Regions from separate parts of the Leptothrix mechoopdaensis genome, predicted to be linked through region 1. Evidence: riboswitches for the same ligand, from Rfam matches in the RefSeq annotation. Region 1 holds a riboswitch; the other holds the start of a gene.
The links. A riboswitch is a leader RNA that binds a small molecule or an ion and turns the genes downstream of it on or off. The one in region 1 is predicted to bind cobalamin.
Positions count from the first base shown of each region.

Region 2: another riboswitch for cobalamin. It lies ahead of ACWA7K_RS05825 (TonB-dependent receptor); the one in region 1 lies ahead of ACWA7K_RS15575 (TonB-dependent receptor domain-containing protein).

Region 1 covers NZ_CM132699.1:3,605,155-3,612,810, reverse strand. The annotation lists gene cobO (cob(I)yrinic acid a,c-diamide adenosyltransferase) at 1,713-2,282, opposite strand; gene ACWA7K_RS15575 (TonB-dependent receptor domain-containing protein) at 2,313-4,214, opposite strand; cobalamin riboswitch at 4,286-4,527, opposite strand; gene ACWA7K_RS15570 (transglycosylase domain-containing protein) at 4,565-7,656, opposite strand, start outside.
Region 2 covers NZ_CM132699.1:1,279,876-1,287,531, forward strand. The annotation lists gene ACWA7K_RS05815 (cell division protein ZapA) at 234-557, opposite strand; gene ACWA7K_RS05820 (DUF904 domain-containing protein) at 554-781, opposite strand; cobalamin riboswitch at 900-1,141, shown strand; gene ACWA7K_RS05825 (TonB-dependent receptor) at 1,215-3,167, shown strand; gene ACWA7K_RS05830 (bifunctional adenosylcobinamide kinase/adenosylcobinamide-phosphate guanylyltransferase) at 3,183-3,749, shown strand; gene ACWA7K_RS05835 (ABC transporter substrate-binding protein) at 3,746-4,597, shown strand; gene ACWA7K_RS05840 (FecCD family ABC transporter permease) at 4,622-5,632, shown strand; gene ACWA7K_RS05845 (ABC transporter ATP-binding protein) at 5,629-6,408, shown strand; gene ACWA7K_RS05850 (cobyric acid synthase) at 6,441-7,656, shown strand, end outside.

The sequences.
Region 1 (7,656 bases):
CGCCGCCATCGGCCGGCGCACCTTCGGTAGGTCGGACACGGGACGTGTCCGACGGGCTGGTGCCGATGGGCCACCGGCCCACAACGTCATTGAACGCACCCGGCACATCGCCCGGTACGTCTGCCGATCCAACCCAAAATGTCGACCGGCACGAGCCCGTCGGACACCGGAGGTGTCCGACCTACCGATGCATTCGATCCACGTGTGATGCGCCATGAAACGCCGCCACCGGCCGGCGCGCCTTCGGTAGGTCGGACACGCGACGTGTCCGACGGGCTGGTGCCGATGGGCCACCGCCCCACAACGGCATTGAACGCACCCGGCACATCGCCCGCTACACGTGCCGATCCAACCCAACGTGTCGACCGCCACGAGCCCGTCGGACACCGGAGGTGTCCGACCTACCAAGACGTTCGAACCAGGTTTGACGCGCCATGAAACGCCGCCATCGGCCGGCGCACCTTCGGTAGGTCGGACACGGGACGTGTCCGACGGGCTGGTGCCGACGGGCCACCGCCCCACGACCGCGTTGAACGCACCCGTCGCATCGTGCGGTGTGTGTGCTGATCCAACCCAACGTGTCGACCAGCACGAGCCCGTCGGACACCGGAGGTGTCCGACCTACCAAGACGTTCGAACCAGGTTTGACGCGCCATGAAACGCCGCCATCGGCCGGCGCACCTTCGGTAGGTCGGACACGGGACGTGTCCGACGGGCTGGCGCCGATGGGCCACCGCCCCACGACCGCGTTGAACGCACCCGTCGCATCGTGCGGTGTGTGTGCTGATCCAACCCAACGTGTCGACCGGCACGAGCCCGTCGGACACCGGAGGTGTCCGACCTACCAAGGCGTTCGAACCAGGTTTGATGCGCCATGAAACGCCGCCATCGGCCGGCGCACCTTCTGTAGGTCGGACACGGGACGTGTCCGACGGGCTGGTGCCGACGGGCCACCGCCCCACGACCGCGTTGAACGCACCCGTCGCATCGTGCGGTGTGTGTGCTGATCCAACCCAACGTGTCGACCAGCACGAGCCCGTCGGACACCGGAGGTGTCCGACCTACCAAGACGTTCGAACCAGGTTTGACGCGCCATGAAACGCCGCCATCGGCCGGCGCACCTTCGGTAGGTCGGACACGGGACGTGTCCGACGGGCTGGCGCCGATGGGCCACCGCCCCACGACCGCGTTGAACGCACCCGTCGCATCGTGCGGTGTGTGTGCTGATCCAACCCAACGTGTCGACCGGCACGAGCCCGTCGGACACCGGAGGTGTCCGACCTACCAAGGCGTTCGAACCAGGTTTGATGTGCGATGAAACGCCGCCATCGGCCGGCGCACCTTCGGTAGGTCGGACACGCGACGTGTCCGACGGGCTGGCGCCGATGGGCCACCGATCCACAACCGCGTTGAACGCACCCGTCGCATCGTGCGGTGTGCGTGCTGATCCAACCCAATGTGTCGACCGGCACGAGCCCCGTCGGACATCGGAGATGTCCGACCTACCGATGCATTCGATCCACGTGTGATGCGCCATGAAACGCCGTCATCGGCCGGCGACCTTAGGTAGGTCGGACACGGGACGTGTCCGACGGGCTGGTGCCGATGGGCCACCGCCCCACGACCTCGTTGAACGCACCCGTCGCATCGTGCGGCCGGCCGTCGGTTCAGACGAGAACGCCCATGGTGCGGGCGTTCTCGCCGTCACCGGCTCAGTCCTCGATGCCGCGCTGGGCCGGTATGCCGGCCTGGAAGTGGTGCTTGACCAGGCGCATCTCGGTGACCGTGTCGGCCAGGTCGATCAGTTCGGCGGGAGCCTGTCGGCCGGTCAGCACCACGTGGACATGGGCAGGCCGTTCGCGCAGGCAGGCCAGCACGGAATCCAGCGGCACCCAGCCATAGCGCAGCGGGTAGGTGATCTCGTCGAGCACGACCAGGAAGTGCTCGCCGGCGCGGATCAGTGCGTCGGCGCGGGCCCAGCCGTCGCGGGCCAGTTGCGCGGAGTGGTCCAGGTCGCGGCTCTTCCAGCTGAAGCCGTCGCCCAGGCCCTCGATCGGCACGCCGAGTTGCGCGAACAGGCGGTGTTCGCCGAAGCGCGCCGACGGCACCTTCATGAACTGGAGCACGTGAACGGCCTTGCCGCGGCCGTGGGCGCGCAGCGCCAGGCCGAACGCGGCCGTGCTCTTGCCCTTGCCGTCGCCGGTGTGGACGATGACGAGGCCGCGCCGTTCGGCCGGGGGCGGGCGGTCCTCGCGCGAGGTGGGTGGGGATTCGATCTGCATGGGCTTTGCGGTGGTGGGAGTTGTCACCGATCAGGGCGTCGCCCAGCGCAGCGTCAGCTGCAGCTGGCGTCCGGCGGTGGCGTAGGCGCGCGCCAGCTCGTGGGCCTTGTCGGCGAGGTTGTCGATGCGGGCGTCCAGCGCCAGGCCGGGGCTCAGCTCGGTGCCGGCGTGCAGGTTCAGCAGGCCGTAGCCGCCCAGGCGCCGGGTGTTGGCGGCGTCGTCGAACCGCAGGCCGGCGGCCTGCAACTCGGCGCCCGCCGTCCAGCTGCCGATGCCGGTGTCGGCCCCGACGCTGGCCAGTCGCCGGGCCCGGCGGACCAGCACCTTGTCGGTGTCGGCATTGCGCGGGTCGTGCCAGTCGACGGAACCGCGCCACGCGACCGTGCGCCACGACGTGCGACCGGCCAGCGTCACGCCCTTCAGGTCGGCACGGCCGACGTTGACGTAACAGCCCGAGCGGTCAGCGCAAGGTCCGGGTGCGCCGAAGCTGATCAGCTGGCTGACGCGGTTGTGCCAGGCCGTCAGGCTGGCCTCGTCGCCTGCGGCGGTCCAGCGCAGCGCTGCCTCGACATGGCGGCCGGTTTCCGGCTGCAGGGCCGCGTTGCCGTACGAGCTGTAGCGCTGGTAGAGCGTGGGCACGCGGAACGAGGTGGCGGTCGACGCCATCACGCGCCAGTCCGGCACGAAGGCCCAGCCCCAGGCCAGGCTGCCGGTGTTCTTGCCGCCGAACTCGCTGTCGTCGTCATGCCGGATGTGGGCCTGCAGCCCGTGGTCGTCGAAGGTGCCCCGCCAGCCCAGGCCGATGGCGTCCTGATGACGGTCGCCCTGCAGCCGGGCGGCATAGCTCGTGGCGGCGTTGTCGAGCCGGTCGTCGCGGCGCTCCAGCGTGCCCGACAGCCATTGGCCGCCGAGGCGCTGCTCATGCTGCAGCGTGGCGTTGCGCAGCGTGGTCTCGGTGCGGTAGATGCTCGGCTGCGTCGCATAGCTGCTGCCGGTCTGGCCGAGCTGCGCCCGGGTGGTCGCATCCGCGTGCCAGCGGCCGGTCCAGGCCAGGTTGCCGGTCGTCAGCGTGTGCCGGTTCTCGTCGTCGGCGGTGGCCGAACCGTCGTAGCCGGAACGCAGCCGGCTGGACAGCCAGGACGCGTCCAGGCGGTGCCCCGGCTCGACCTGCCAGCCCACCCGCGCCTGCGCCGACTGGCGCTTCCAGCCGTCGCGATCGGGGTTGTGGCCGCTGGCGGCGGCGGTCCGGGCATCGAAGCCCGCGCTGTGGCCCTGGCCGGCCGACAGCGCGTAGTCCAGCGCATCGGCCGAACCGCTGATGCCGGCTTGCGCCTGCGCGGTGCCGTGCGAACCCACGCTCGCCGATGCGGTCGTGCGGGCCTCGCCCTTGCCGCGACGGGTGAACAGCTGCACCACGCCGGCGACGGCGTCCGAGCCATACACCGCAGCGGCGGGGCCGCGCAGCACCTCGATGTGGTCGATCATGTCGAGCGGGATCTGCTCCCAGGAGGCGCCGCCGGTGGACTGCGAGTCGACCCGCACGCCGTCGATGTAGACGGCGGTGTGGCGGCTCTCGCTGCCGCGCACGAGCAGGCTGGTGGACGTGCCGGGTCCGCCGTTGCGGGCGAATTCGATGCCCGGCAGGCGGGCCAGCAGGTCGGCCACGCCGATGGCGCCGCTGCGCTGGATGTCGTCGCGATCGAGCGTGGAGACATCGGCCAGCACGGTCGACAGGGGTTGCGGGGTCCGGTTGGCCGTGATGACCACGCGTTCGAGCGTGGTGACGGGCGGTCGGGGCGGGTCCTGCACGGACGGATACGCCGAGACGGCGGTGCAGAGTGAAACGAAGGAAAGGACGAAGGTGCCGGACAGGCGCGCGAACACGGCGCGCCCATGCGGGGTGGCCCGCAGGCGGTAGGACTTGGGGAACATGTGAAGGACCGAAGCGAAAACGCGCCCGGCCGCTTCCCCGCAGCCCGGCGCCATCAGGCGTGCCGCTTGCGCGACGCACCACTTCGTTGGCCGGTATCCGGGCTGGCGAAGACGACCCGTGTGCCCTTCCCGGAAAGCCAGGCTTTCCAGTGGATTCGACACGAGCTGGGGATCGATCCGATCCCCGTCCGCTTACCGTTGCGGGGGCAGCTCAGGTTGGGGCTGGTCCGTGCTGGCGCCGGCCCGTCCTGATTCCCGTTGAACTGCGCCTGCACGGATGCAGGGCGCGAGCACCAACCGGTCGATCATAGAGGCACGGCTTCAGGCCGCTCGGCCCGCCACCCTCCGACTCAGCCCGGACCGCCCGCCTTGCCCGCCGCCTGCACCGGCGCGGGCGGTGTCGTGGACCGCTGGGCATCCGATTGGCACAGGCCCTTCTGCAGCAGCGGCTGCAGCGCCGGCATGATGGTCTTCAGGGCCTGCGTGGGCAGGGCGCTGGTGAAGGTGTAGCCCTCGGCATGGGGGGCGGCGGCGTAGACCATCATGGTGCCGAAGTAGCGATCGCCGATCAGGAACACGAAGGTGCCCGAACGGCTGACGACCCGTGCCGAGGTCAGCTGGCCGTTGCGGCCGTAGACCTCGTAGCGGTGGTCGCCGGTGCCGGTCTTGCCGCCGATCGGGATGACCGCGCCGGCGGCGTCTTTCAGGCTGCCCTTCAGGCGCGAGGCGGTGCCGTTGTCGACCACGTCGACCAGGGCGGTGCGCACGACCTTGGCGAGCGCCTCGGGCAGCACGCGGCGGGCCGGTTCGACCTGGCGTTGCAGGTGGGTCTCGTAGGGCGTGCCGATCGCGAAGGCGAGGTGGTCGAGCCGGCTCGACGGCCGCCGTTCGCCGTCGTTGACGAGGATGCCCATCAGCTCGGCCAGCGCCGCCGGACGGTCACCGGAGGCACCCAGCGCCGTCGCGTAGGACGGTGTCAGCGCATCGAACGGGTAGCCCAGGCGCTGCCAGCGGCGGTGCAGTTCGGCGAAGGACTCGTCCTCGATCATCTGGCGGATGCGGACCTCCTGCGCGCCGCGCTTGCCGGGCGACAGCAGCCAGGCGCCGGCCATGCGGCGGGCCTCGGCGCCGCTGGCGATCAGGTCGGACAGGCGCAGGCGGCCGTCGCGGCGCAGCTCGGCGGCGGTCCACAGCTCGATCGGGTGCAGGCCGGTCAGCAGCGCGCGGGTCTCCAGCGTCTGCCGGGAGGCGCCACCGTGGCGCTTGAGCAGGCGCTCGACCTGTTCGGGCGTCGGCGTCGGCAGCGCGACGCCGTTCTGCGCCGTGCTGCGCTGGTTCTGGCGGACGATGAAGGCGGTCAGCGCGGCGGCATCGGCATCGGGCTGCAGCGCGCCGAAGGCGGCGGCCAGGCGCTCCGGGCCGGGGGTGCCGCGGATCGTGTCGACCAGCCGGTCCTCGACCGCCTCGGGCGTCAGGTTGCGGTAGCGCGCGTGGAAGCGCGCATGGAACTCGCGGCCCTCGTGCTCGATGAAACGTTCGAGGTAGACGCGCCGCAGCGCCTCGGCCTCGGGCCCCGTCTCCTCGCGCAGCAGCGGCGCGGCCGGGCCCTGGTGGGCGTGGTGGCGGACGACGTCGCGCATCAGCCGGATGAAGACGAGGTTGACCGAACGCCGCAGCGCCTCGCGCAGGTCCATCGTGCGGCCGTCGTCGAGCGGGTCGAAGTTGGAGAAGGTGTGCTGGCCGCCGCCGGTGTAGAAGATTTCGTGCGGGCTGGCCGAGTAGCTGCGCCGCATCGCGGCATCGAGCAGCGCCTCCAGCGCCATCGGCTCGGGCGCGGCCAGCAGCTGGTCGCGGGTCCAGCGCGACAGCACGTCGTTGGGCGACAGCGGCAGCGCCTTCAGCGCGTCGCGGTCCTGGCCGGACCAGCGCGCGTGCAGCTCGGCGATCACCTCCAGGTAGCTGACGAGGGTGCGCAGCTTGGCGGTCGAGCCCAGGTCCAGCCGCGCGCCCTCGTTGATGTCGAAGGGCTGGTCGACGTTGTCGGTCTGCACCCGCAGCAGGTTGGCGTGTTCGCCGCGTTCGTAGAGCGTGAAGCTGAATTGCAGGTGCTGCGGATCGTCGCCGTCCTGCAGCAGCCGGAAGCCGTACAGGCCGGCGGCGCGCGCGGCGTCGACCGAACGCAGGCTGCGCAGCGTCTGCGTGACGGCCAGTTGCAGCCGGGCGTCGAGCGTGCTGTCGGCGCGCAGGTCGAGCCGGTCGAGGTCATAGGCGCGCGGCACCGCCAGCAGCGACTGCAGGCGGGTGCGCAGTGCCGTCGCGGCCTTGCGTTCGCTGAAGGGCGGCTGCGGCTCGCGCGGCGGGCTGGCGCTGCGGCGCAGCGGGATCGCCAGCGCGCGGTCGCGCAGCGTCGCCGGGATGACGCCGGCATCGGCCATCACGCGCAGGTAGCTGTCGGTCAGGTCGGCCAGCGCGCGGTCCTGGTTCGGGCCCAGGTAGAACGACGGCCGGCGCTGCGCGACCATCAGCGACAGGGCCTGCTTGAAGGCGGCGGCGCGGCGTTCGGCGGCGTCGGCAACCTCGGGGGCGGGCGGCGATGCGGCATCGGCGGGCGGGTCGGCCGGCGGCGCGCGCAGCAGGTCGTTGAGCTCGTCGAAGTCCTGGCCATACCAGGCCCACAGGCCGTCGCCGATGCCGTGGACCTCGCCCCAGCCGGGCCGGGCGGCCAGCGGCACGGTGTTGAGGTAGGTGCGCACGATCTCGCGCCGGCGCGGCATCGTCAGCTCGCCGCCGGTGTAGGCGCGCAGCGAGGCCGAGGCCATCTGGCGCAGCTTCTCGCCGGCGCCGTCGGTGCGGCCGTCGGGCGAGTGGCGGTACTTCTCGATCTGCGTGGCCAGCGTGCTGCCGCCGGGCGCGCGGCTGTCGTCGCCGATCAGCCGCAGCGCCTGTTCGCCGACCGCCTTGCCCAGCCGCACCCACTCGATCGCCGGGTTCATGCGCGGCCGCTCGGGGTCGAGCAGCTCGCGGTTCTCGATGAACAGCAGCGCGTCGACCAGCAGCGGCGGGATGTCCTCCCAGCGGCCATAGACGCGGCGCGGGTAGCGCGACGTGAACAGCGGTTCGCCGGCGCAGTCGCTGACGTCCAGGCCGGCCTGGTCCTTCTCGGGGTAGATGGCGAACAGGCCCGTGTCGATCAGGCCGAGCTGGGTCTCGCTCATGCGGGCCTGGGCGCTGACGCGGTAGCCCTGGCTGGCCAGCGAGCGGGTCCAGTCGGGCAGGCGGTGGTAGCCCAGCCGCTCGTCATACGGGCCGTCGCCGGGGAAGCGGATGGCGGGGCTCGGGCCGGCCTCGACGACGTGGTGCAGCTCGCTGGTGAAGCCGCTCAGCAGCCAGGCCTGCAGGCGCGAGTGCTGCAGCTCGTGCAGGCCGGCCGCGCCGACCGCGC
Region 2 (7,656 bases), 2.3 Mb from region 1:
GGGAGAGGGTGTCCACCGCGAACCAAAGGTCGCATTCCTGAACCCAGGGGGATTCAGGTGGGCAAGGTCAACCAGGCATCGGGTTCATCTGACGCGAGACGATCACGCCAGCCTGGTGATGTTCCAAGCCCTGGCTCGCGAGAGCATCGGTTCAAGGAAATATAAAACCTTCGCGGACGCGGCGGACGAGTCCATTCTAGAACCCAGCCGGGCCGCCATGCGGCCCAAGACCTTCAAAGCAGCTGGCCGTCGTGACCGAGTGCGGCATCGACACGCCGAACCAGCGCGTCGACGTCGATGTGGCCGGCGGCCGGTGCCGCAGCGGCGACGGCGGCTGGCGCCGGTGCGGGCGTGCGGGCCTGTTCGGCCAGCGCGTAGGCGAGGTTCAGGGCGGCCAGCACGGCGATGCGTTCGCGCGCCTTGACGCGTCCGGCGTCGCGGATGCCGCACATCTCGCGGTCGACGCTGCTGACGGCCTCCAGCAGTTCGGTCTCGTGGCCTTCGGGGCAGGCCAGCACGTAGGTCTGACCCATGATGCTGACTTCGATCTGCTTCATGCGTCGCTCCCGCTGGCCTGGGTGGCGTCGTGTTCGTTGGCGGGCAGGCGCTCGATCAGCGCGTCGATGCGGTGACGGGCGGCGGCGAGGCGGGAGCGCAGGTTGTCGCGTTCGGCGAGCACCGTCGCGAGCTGCTGCTCGAGCAGCGAATTGGTGCGCTTGAGCTCGTCGTGTCGCAGCAGCAGGCGGTCGACGCGGTCGGCCAGGTCTTCGAGGGTGGACATGCGCAGTGGGGTTGCAGCGCTCACGCAACGACTGCGTGAACCGAGCCTGTGAATTGTAGGGGTGGCGACCGTGGCGTCCGGGCCGTGCGAGCCGTCAGCAAGGCGTCGGACACGCACGGATACACTCGCGGCCGTTGGTGCTCGGGCCCTCCTCAAGGGGCCCGGTTAAACGGGAAGCAGGAAGGCGACGCCCATCGGGAAGAGCCCAACCTGCGCTGCCCCCGCAACGGTAAGCGGACGGTCGAGGCCATGTGCCCAGACCCGCTTCTGCGTTCAGCCACTGGTGCCGCCACACGGCGCCGGGAAGGTCGCAGAGGTTGTTCCGTCAGCCCGGATACCGGCCAACAGGGGGCGGACGCGCGATGAGCGTCTCCGCCATGTGGTGCAGGCCTGCGGGGACGCTGGCGTGCACGTCTGTTCCGTGGTGTTTCCCATGTCCCTCTCGTTCCGCAACGCCCGTCGACCGGCGGCGTCCCTCCTGTCCTGCACGGCCGCGCTCTGCGCGTCGGGCGCCGCGATGGCCCAGTCCGATCTCGGCCTCCGGCTGGCGATGGCCGACAGCCTGCCGCAGGTCGTCATCAGCGGCACCCGCTTCGCCGACAAGGCCGACAGCCAGCCGATCGGCATCAGCGTCATCAGCGCCGAGCAGATCCGCAACGGCGGCTACACGACCATCAACGAGGCCGTGATGCGCCAGCTCGGCGTGCCGGGCCGGCTCGACCTCAACGGCGGCGGCGAATACGCGCTCGACCTGCGCGGCTTCGGCAGCACGTCCGACAGCAACATGGTGATCGTCGTCGACGGCATCCGCATCAGCGAGGGCGACACCGGCGGCACCCGGCTGGCCGGCATCCCGATCGAGACGGTCGAACGCATCGAGGTCCTGCGCGGCAGCAACGCCGTGCTGTACGGCGAAGGCGCGACCGGCGGCGTGATCGTCGTGACGACCAAGGCCGGCAAGGGCGTGGCCCGCCGCGACAACGGCCAGGTCTACGTGGCCGGCGGCAACCAGGGTCGACGCGAGCTGCGCGGCTCGGCCACGCTCAACGCGGGCGACTTCAGCTTCGACCTGGCGGCGCAGCGTCGCCTCAACGACGGCCATCGCGACAACTTCGCCTCGGGCGTCGGCGGCGCCTCGCTGACCGCGCAGTGGCAGGACGGCGAGGGCCTGCGCGTGGTGGCCCGCCATGCCGAGGACACCGTCTCGACCGGCCTGCCCGGCGCGCTGTCGGCAGCCCAGTACGCCAGCGATCCGAGCCAGGCCTTCAGCCTGACCGACCACGGCCGCATCGACGGCCGCCGCAACACGCTGACCGCCGAGCTGCGGGCCGGTGCCTGGGAGTTCGCCGCCGATGTCGGGCAGCGCAGCAAGACGCTGCGCAGCATCAACTTCGGCTCGGCCTTCGACTACGACGTCACCGCCCGCATGGCGGCGCTGCGGGCGCGCCACAGCGGCCAGATCGCCGGCCTGGCGAACCAGTTCCGCATCGGTGTCGACCACAACCGCTGGAGCCGCGACGTGCTGCCGCAGGGCGATCCGGACCAGCAGCGCAACCGCGCCGTCTACGTCAAGGATGACCTCACGCTGCCGGGCGGCACGCTGCTGTCGGCCGGGCTGCGGCGCGAATCGGCCGTCAAGGACGCGCAGAGCTTCGGCGTCGGCCGGGCCGAGGACCGCGTGACGGCCTGGGACGCCGGCGTGGTCCAGCCCGTCGGCAGCCAGGCCCAGGTCTACGGCCGCATCGGCAAGAGCTTCCGCCTGCCCAATGTCGACGAGCTGGGCAGCACGCCGCTGCGCACCCAGACCTCGCGCGACCTCGAGGCTGGCGCGCGCTGGCGCATCGAGACGACCCGGCTGGAGGCGCGGGTCTACCGCAGCCGCCTGACCGACGAGATCGGCTTCGACCCGGCCTCCGGCCTGTTCGGCGCGAACGTCAACTACGACCCGACCCGCCGCAGCGGCGTCGAGTTCGAGGGCCGCCACGACCTGAGCGCCACCGTCGAGCTGCGCGCGGCCGCCGCGCTGCGCCGCTCGCGCTTCGACAGCGGCGTCAACGCCGGCAAGGACGTGCCGCTGGCGCCGCGCGAAAGCGGTCTGGTCGGCGTCAACTGGCAGTTCCTGCCGCAGCACCACCTGGGCGCCGACGTGGTCTACGCCGGCCAGCAGTTCCCGACGCTGACCAACGACTGCCGCATGGCCTCGGCGACCACGCTGGATGCGCGTTACGCGTGGCGCCAGCCGACCTGGGAGCTGGCGCTGTCGGTGACCAACGTGGGCGACCGCAAGTACACGACCCAGGCCTTCCGCTGCGATGCGGGCGAGGTGTCGGCGATCTACCCCGAGCCCGGCCGGGCCGTGGTGGCGTCTGCCCGCTTCAACTTCTGACGCAGGCACCCGGCGATGCACACCCTGATCCTCGGCGGCCAGAAGAGCGGCAAGTCGCGTGCGGCCGAACAGCGCGCGGCCGACTGGCTGGCCGCCGGGGCAGGGCGGCGCGCGACGCTGATCGCCACCGCCTGGCCCGGTGACGACGAGATGCGCGCGCGCATCGCCCGTCACCAGGCCGACCGGGCGGCGCGGGCGCCGGGTCTGGCGACGCATGAACTGGCCGGCGGCATCGACGGCGACCTGGCGGCGGCCTTGCATCGCCTGGCCGCCGACCGGCATCTGCTGGTGGTCGACTGCCTGACGCTGTGGCTGACCCAGCTGCTGATGCCGCCGCCGGGGCTGCCGGTCCAGGACGCGGCCGCAGCCATCGACCGCCTGTGCGCGGCGCTGGCCGACGCGCCCGCGCCGGTCGTGCTGGTGTCCAACGAGATCGGCCTGGGCGTGATGCCGCTGGGCGCCGAGACGCGCCGCTTCCTCGACACGCTGGGCCTGCTGCACCAGCGCCTGGCCGGCCGGTGTGACCGGGTCACGCTGATGGTGGCCGGCCTGCCGGTGCACCTGAAGGGCGGTGCCGCATGAGGCGTTGGCTGTTCCGGCTGTTGTTGACGGGTTGGCTGGCCGTGCCGGCGGTCCATGCGGCCGACTCGGTCGGCCCGACCGCGCCGCGCCGCATCGTCTCGCTGCTGCCGTCGCTGACCGAATCGGTCTGCGCGCTCGGTGCCTGCGAGCGGCTGGTCGGTGTCGACCGTTATTCGAACTGGCCGGCCTCGATCGCCGGCCTGCCGCGACTGGGTGGCATGGACGATGCCCAGCTGGAGCGCATCGTCGCGCTGCGGCCGGACCTCGTGCTGGCGGCGCCGTCCACGCGGGTGGTCGACCGGCTGCGTGGCCTGGGGCTGCGCGTCGTCACGCTACAGGCCGAGAACCATGCCGAGGTGCAGCGCGCGCTGCGCCAGATCGCCGAACTGCTGGACGGCCGGCCGGACCGGGCCGACGCGCTGTGGTCCGGCATCGAGACCGAGCTGGCGCGGGCCGCGCAACGTGTGCCGCCGGCCTGGCGCGCTCGACGGGTCTATTTCGAGGTCTCGAGCTCGCCGCATGCGGCCGGCGCGTCCTCGTTCATCGGCGAGACGCTGGCGCGGCTGGGGCTGCGCAACATCGTCGACGCGGGCATGGGCCCGTTCCCGCAGCTCAACCCGGAATTCATCCTGCGCGCCCAGCCCGACCTGGTGATCGCGGCGACGCAGTCGCTGGCCGAGATGCCACGCCGACCGGGCTGGCAACGCCTGGCCGCGTTGACCGCGCACCAGACCTGCGCCTATGCGCCCGCCGCCTACGACATGCTGGTCCGGCCCGGCCCGCGCATGGGCGAGGGCGCCCGCCTGATCGCCGATTGCCTGGCCAGCCTGCCGGCGCCGGCGCGCTGACCGGACAGCCGAGAACAGCCGCCGATGCCCGCCGCCGAACGCCTGCGTCGCCTGCGCCTGGCGCTGGCCCTGCTGCTGCTGGGGACCGCCGGTCTGCTGGCGGGCCTGCTGGCCGGCAGCGAAGGCTGGGACCTGGCGGCGCTGCGGCTGTCGCCCGGCGGCGACCTGATCCTGTGGGACATCCGCGCGCCGCGCAGCCTGGGCGCGCTGCTGGTCGGCGCGCTGTTCGGGCTGTCCGGTGCGCTGGCGCAAGGCCTGTTCCGCAACCCGCTGGCCGATCCCTACCTGCTGGGCTCGGCGGCCGGTGCGTCACTTGGCGTCGTGCTGGTGCTGGCGGCCGGCGGGCTGCTGGGCGCGAGACTGACGCTGACCGGCGCGGACGCCCTCCAGCGCCTGGGCCTCGTCGGCGCGGCCTTCGTCGGTGCCCTCGGTGGCGTCACCGCGACGCTGCTGCTGGCGCGCGGTGCCGAACACACGACGCGGCTGCTGCTGGCCGGCGTCGTCGTCGGCGTGCTGCTGGGCGCGCTGAACGACCTGGTGACGCTGTTCTCGCCCGACGCGCTGCGCGGCAAGCAGTCCTTCCTGCTCGGCCAGACCGGCCTGCTCGGCTGGCCCAGCGTCGCGGCGCTGGCGCTGGCGCTGCTGGCGACGCTGCCGCTGGCCTGGCGCTTGTCGCGTGTTCTGGACGCCCTCGCGCTGGGCGAGGAAAGCGCCCGCAGCCTCGGTCTGGCGCTGCCGCGGCTGCGCGCCGCGCTGGTCGTGCTGATGGCGCTGGCCACCGGCACGGCGGTCGCGCAGGCCGGCCTGGTCGCCTTCGTCGGGCTGGTCGCGCCGCACCTGGTCGCCCGTTTCGTGCGGGCGCCGCACGGCTACCGGCTGGTCGCCAGCGCGGCGATGGGCGGCGTGCTGCTGCTGTGGGCCGACGTGATCGCCCGCAGCGTGATCGCGCCGCAGGAACTGCCGGTGGGCGTCTTCACCGCCGTGCTGGGCGGGTGTTACCTGCTGGTGCTGCTGTGGCGCAGGGGTCTGCGATGACGGCGGTGCTCGACTGCATCGACCTGGCCCTGGCGCCCGGCCCCGGCAGCGAGCCGGTGCTGCGCCATGTCGACCTGTCGATCGGCCCGGGCTGGACCGCCATCGTCGGCCCCAACGGCGCCGGCAAGTCGACCTTGTTGCGCGGCCTGGCCGGGCTGCTGGCGCCACGCGCCGGCCGTGTCCTGCTGGAAGGTCGCGAACTGGCGAGCTGCACGCCGCGCGAACGCGCCTGCCACATCGCCTGGCTGTCGCAGCAGGCCGATGCCGGCAGCGAGCTGACGGTGCACGACGTGGTGATGCTCGGCCGCCTGCCGCAGCAGGGCCTGTTCGGCCGGCCGAGCGCGCAGGACCACGCGATCGTGGCGCAGGCGATGCGCGACACCGAATGCGCCGACTGGGCCGACCGGCGCCTGTCGGACCTGTCCGGCGGCGAGCGCCAGCGGGCCTTGCTGGCGCGCGCGCTGGCGGTGCAGGCGCCGGTGCTGCTGCTCGACGAACCGACCACGCACCTGGATGCGCCGCACCAGGTCGCGCTGGTCCGGCGGATGCGTGAGCTGGGCCGTGACCGCACGGTGGTCAGCGTGCTGCACGACCTGTCGCTGGCGCTGGCGGCCGACCGGCTGGTCGTGCTGGAAGCGGGTCGCGTGCGGGCCGCCGGTGCCCGTGACGACCCGGCCGTGCACACCGCGCTGCGCGAGGTCTTCGGCGGCGCGATCCGGATCGAGCGGCTCGGTGACGAGTGGCTGGCCTTGCCTGACCTGGGGCTCACGCGATGAGCCACCCGCTGAGCAGACCGCTGAGTCGGACGATGTCACCGGGGCGCGCCGTCATGGTGCTGGGCACCACCAGCGGCGCCGGCAAGAGCTGGCTGGCCACCGCGCTGTGCCGCTGGTATGCGCGGCAGGGTCTGAGCGTGGCGCCGTTCAAGGCCCAGAACATGAGCAACAACGCCCGCGTCGTGCCCGGCCTGCCGGGGCCGGACGGCCGCACGCGGCTGGGCGAGATCGGCAGCGCGCAGTACTTCCAGGCGCTGGCCGCGCGCTGCGTGCCCGAGGTCCGCCACAACCCCGTGCTGCTCAAGCCCGAGGCCGACACGCGCAGCCAGGTCGTCGTGCTGGGGCAGGTCCGGCGTGACCTGGCCGAGGTGCCGTGGCGCGACCGCAGCGAGCGGCTGTGGCCCCAGGCCTTCGAGGCACTGGCGGCGCTGCAGGCCGACCATGACGTGGTCGTGATCGAGGGCGCCGGCTCGCCGGCCGAGATCAACCTGCACGCCAGCGACTACGTGAACATGCGCACCGCCCGGGCCGCCGATGCAGCCTGCCTGCTGGTCACCGACATCGACCGGGGCGGCGCCTTCGCGCACCTGTACGGCACCCACGCGCTGTTGCCGGCCGAGGAACGGGCCTTGATCCGCGGCTTCGTGCTGAACCGCTTTCGCGGCGATGCCGCGTTGCTGTCGCCCGGTCCGGAACAGCTGCAGGCGCTGACCGGCGTGCCGACGCTGGGCGTGCTGCCGATGTGGCGCGGCCACGGCCTGCCCGAGGAAGACGGCCTGCACGATGTCGACGCCGGCGCGGGCGGTCCGGCCGGTGCCGTGACGCTGCGCATCGCCGTCGTGGTCACGCCGCGCATCAGCAACCTCGACGAGTTCCAGCCGCTGCGCAACCTGCCCGGCGTGCGGCTGGTCTGGGCCCGCACGCCGGCCGACGTCGACGGCGTCGACTGGATCGTGCTGCCCGGCTCCAAGCACAGCCGCGCCGACCTGGCCTGGCTGCGCGCCCAGCGGCTCGATGCCGCGATCGCCCGCCATGCCGCCGCCGGTGGCGCGGTGCTGGGCATCTGCGGCGGGTTGCAGATGCTGGGCGAGGCGCTGATCGACCTCGACGGCGTCGAGGGTGACCCCACCGGCAGCGCTGTCGACGCCTGCATGCCCGGCCTCGGCCTGCTGCCGCTGGTGACCCGCTTCGAGCCCGACAAGCTGCTGCGGCCGGCCACCGCCACGTTTGCCACGCTCGACCCGTCCG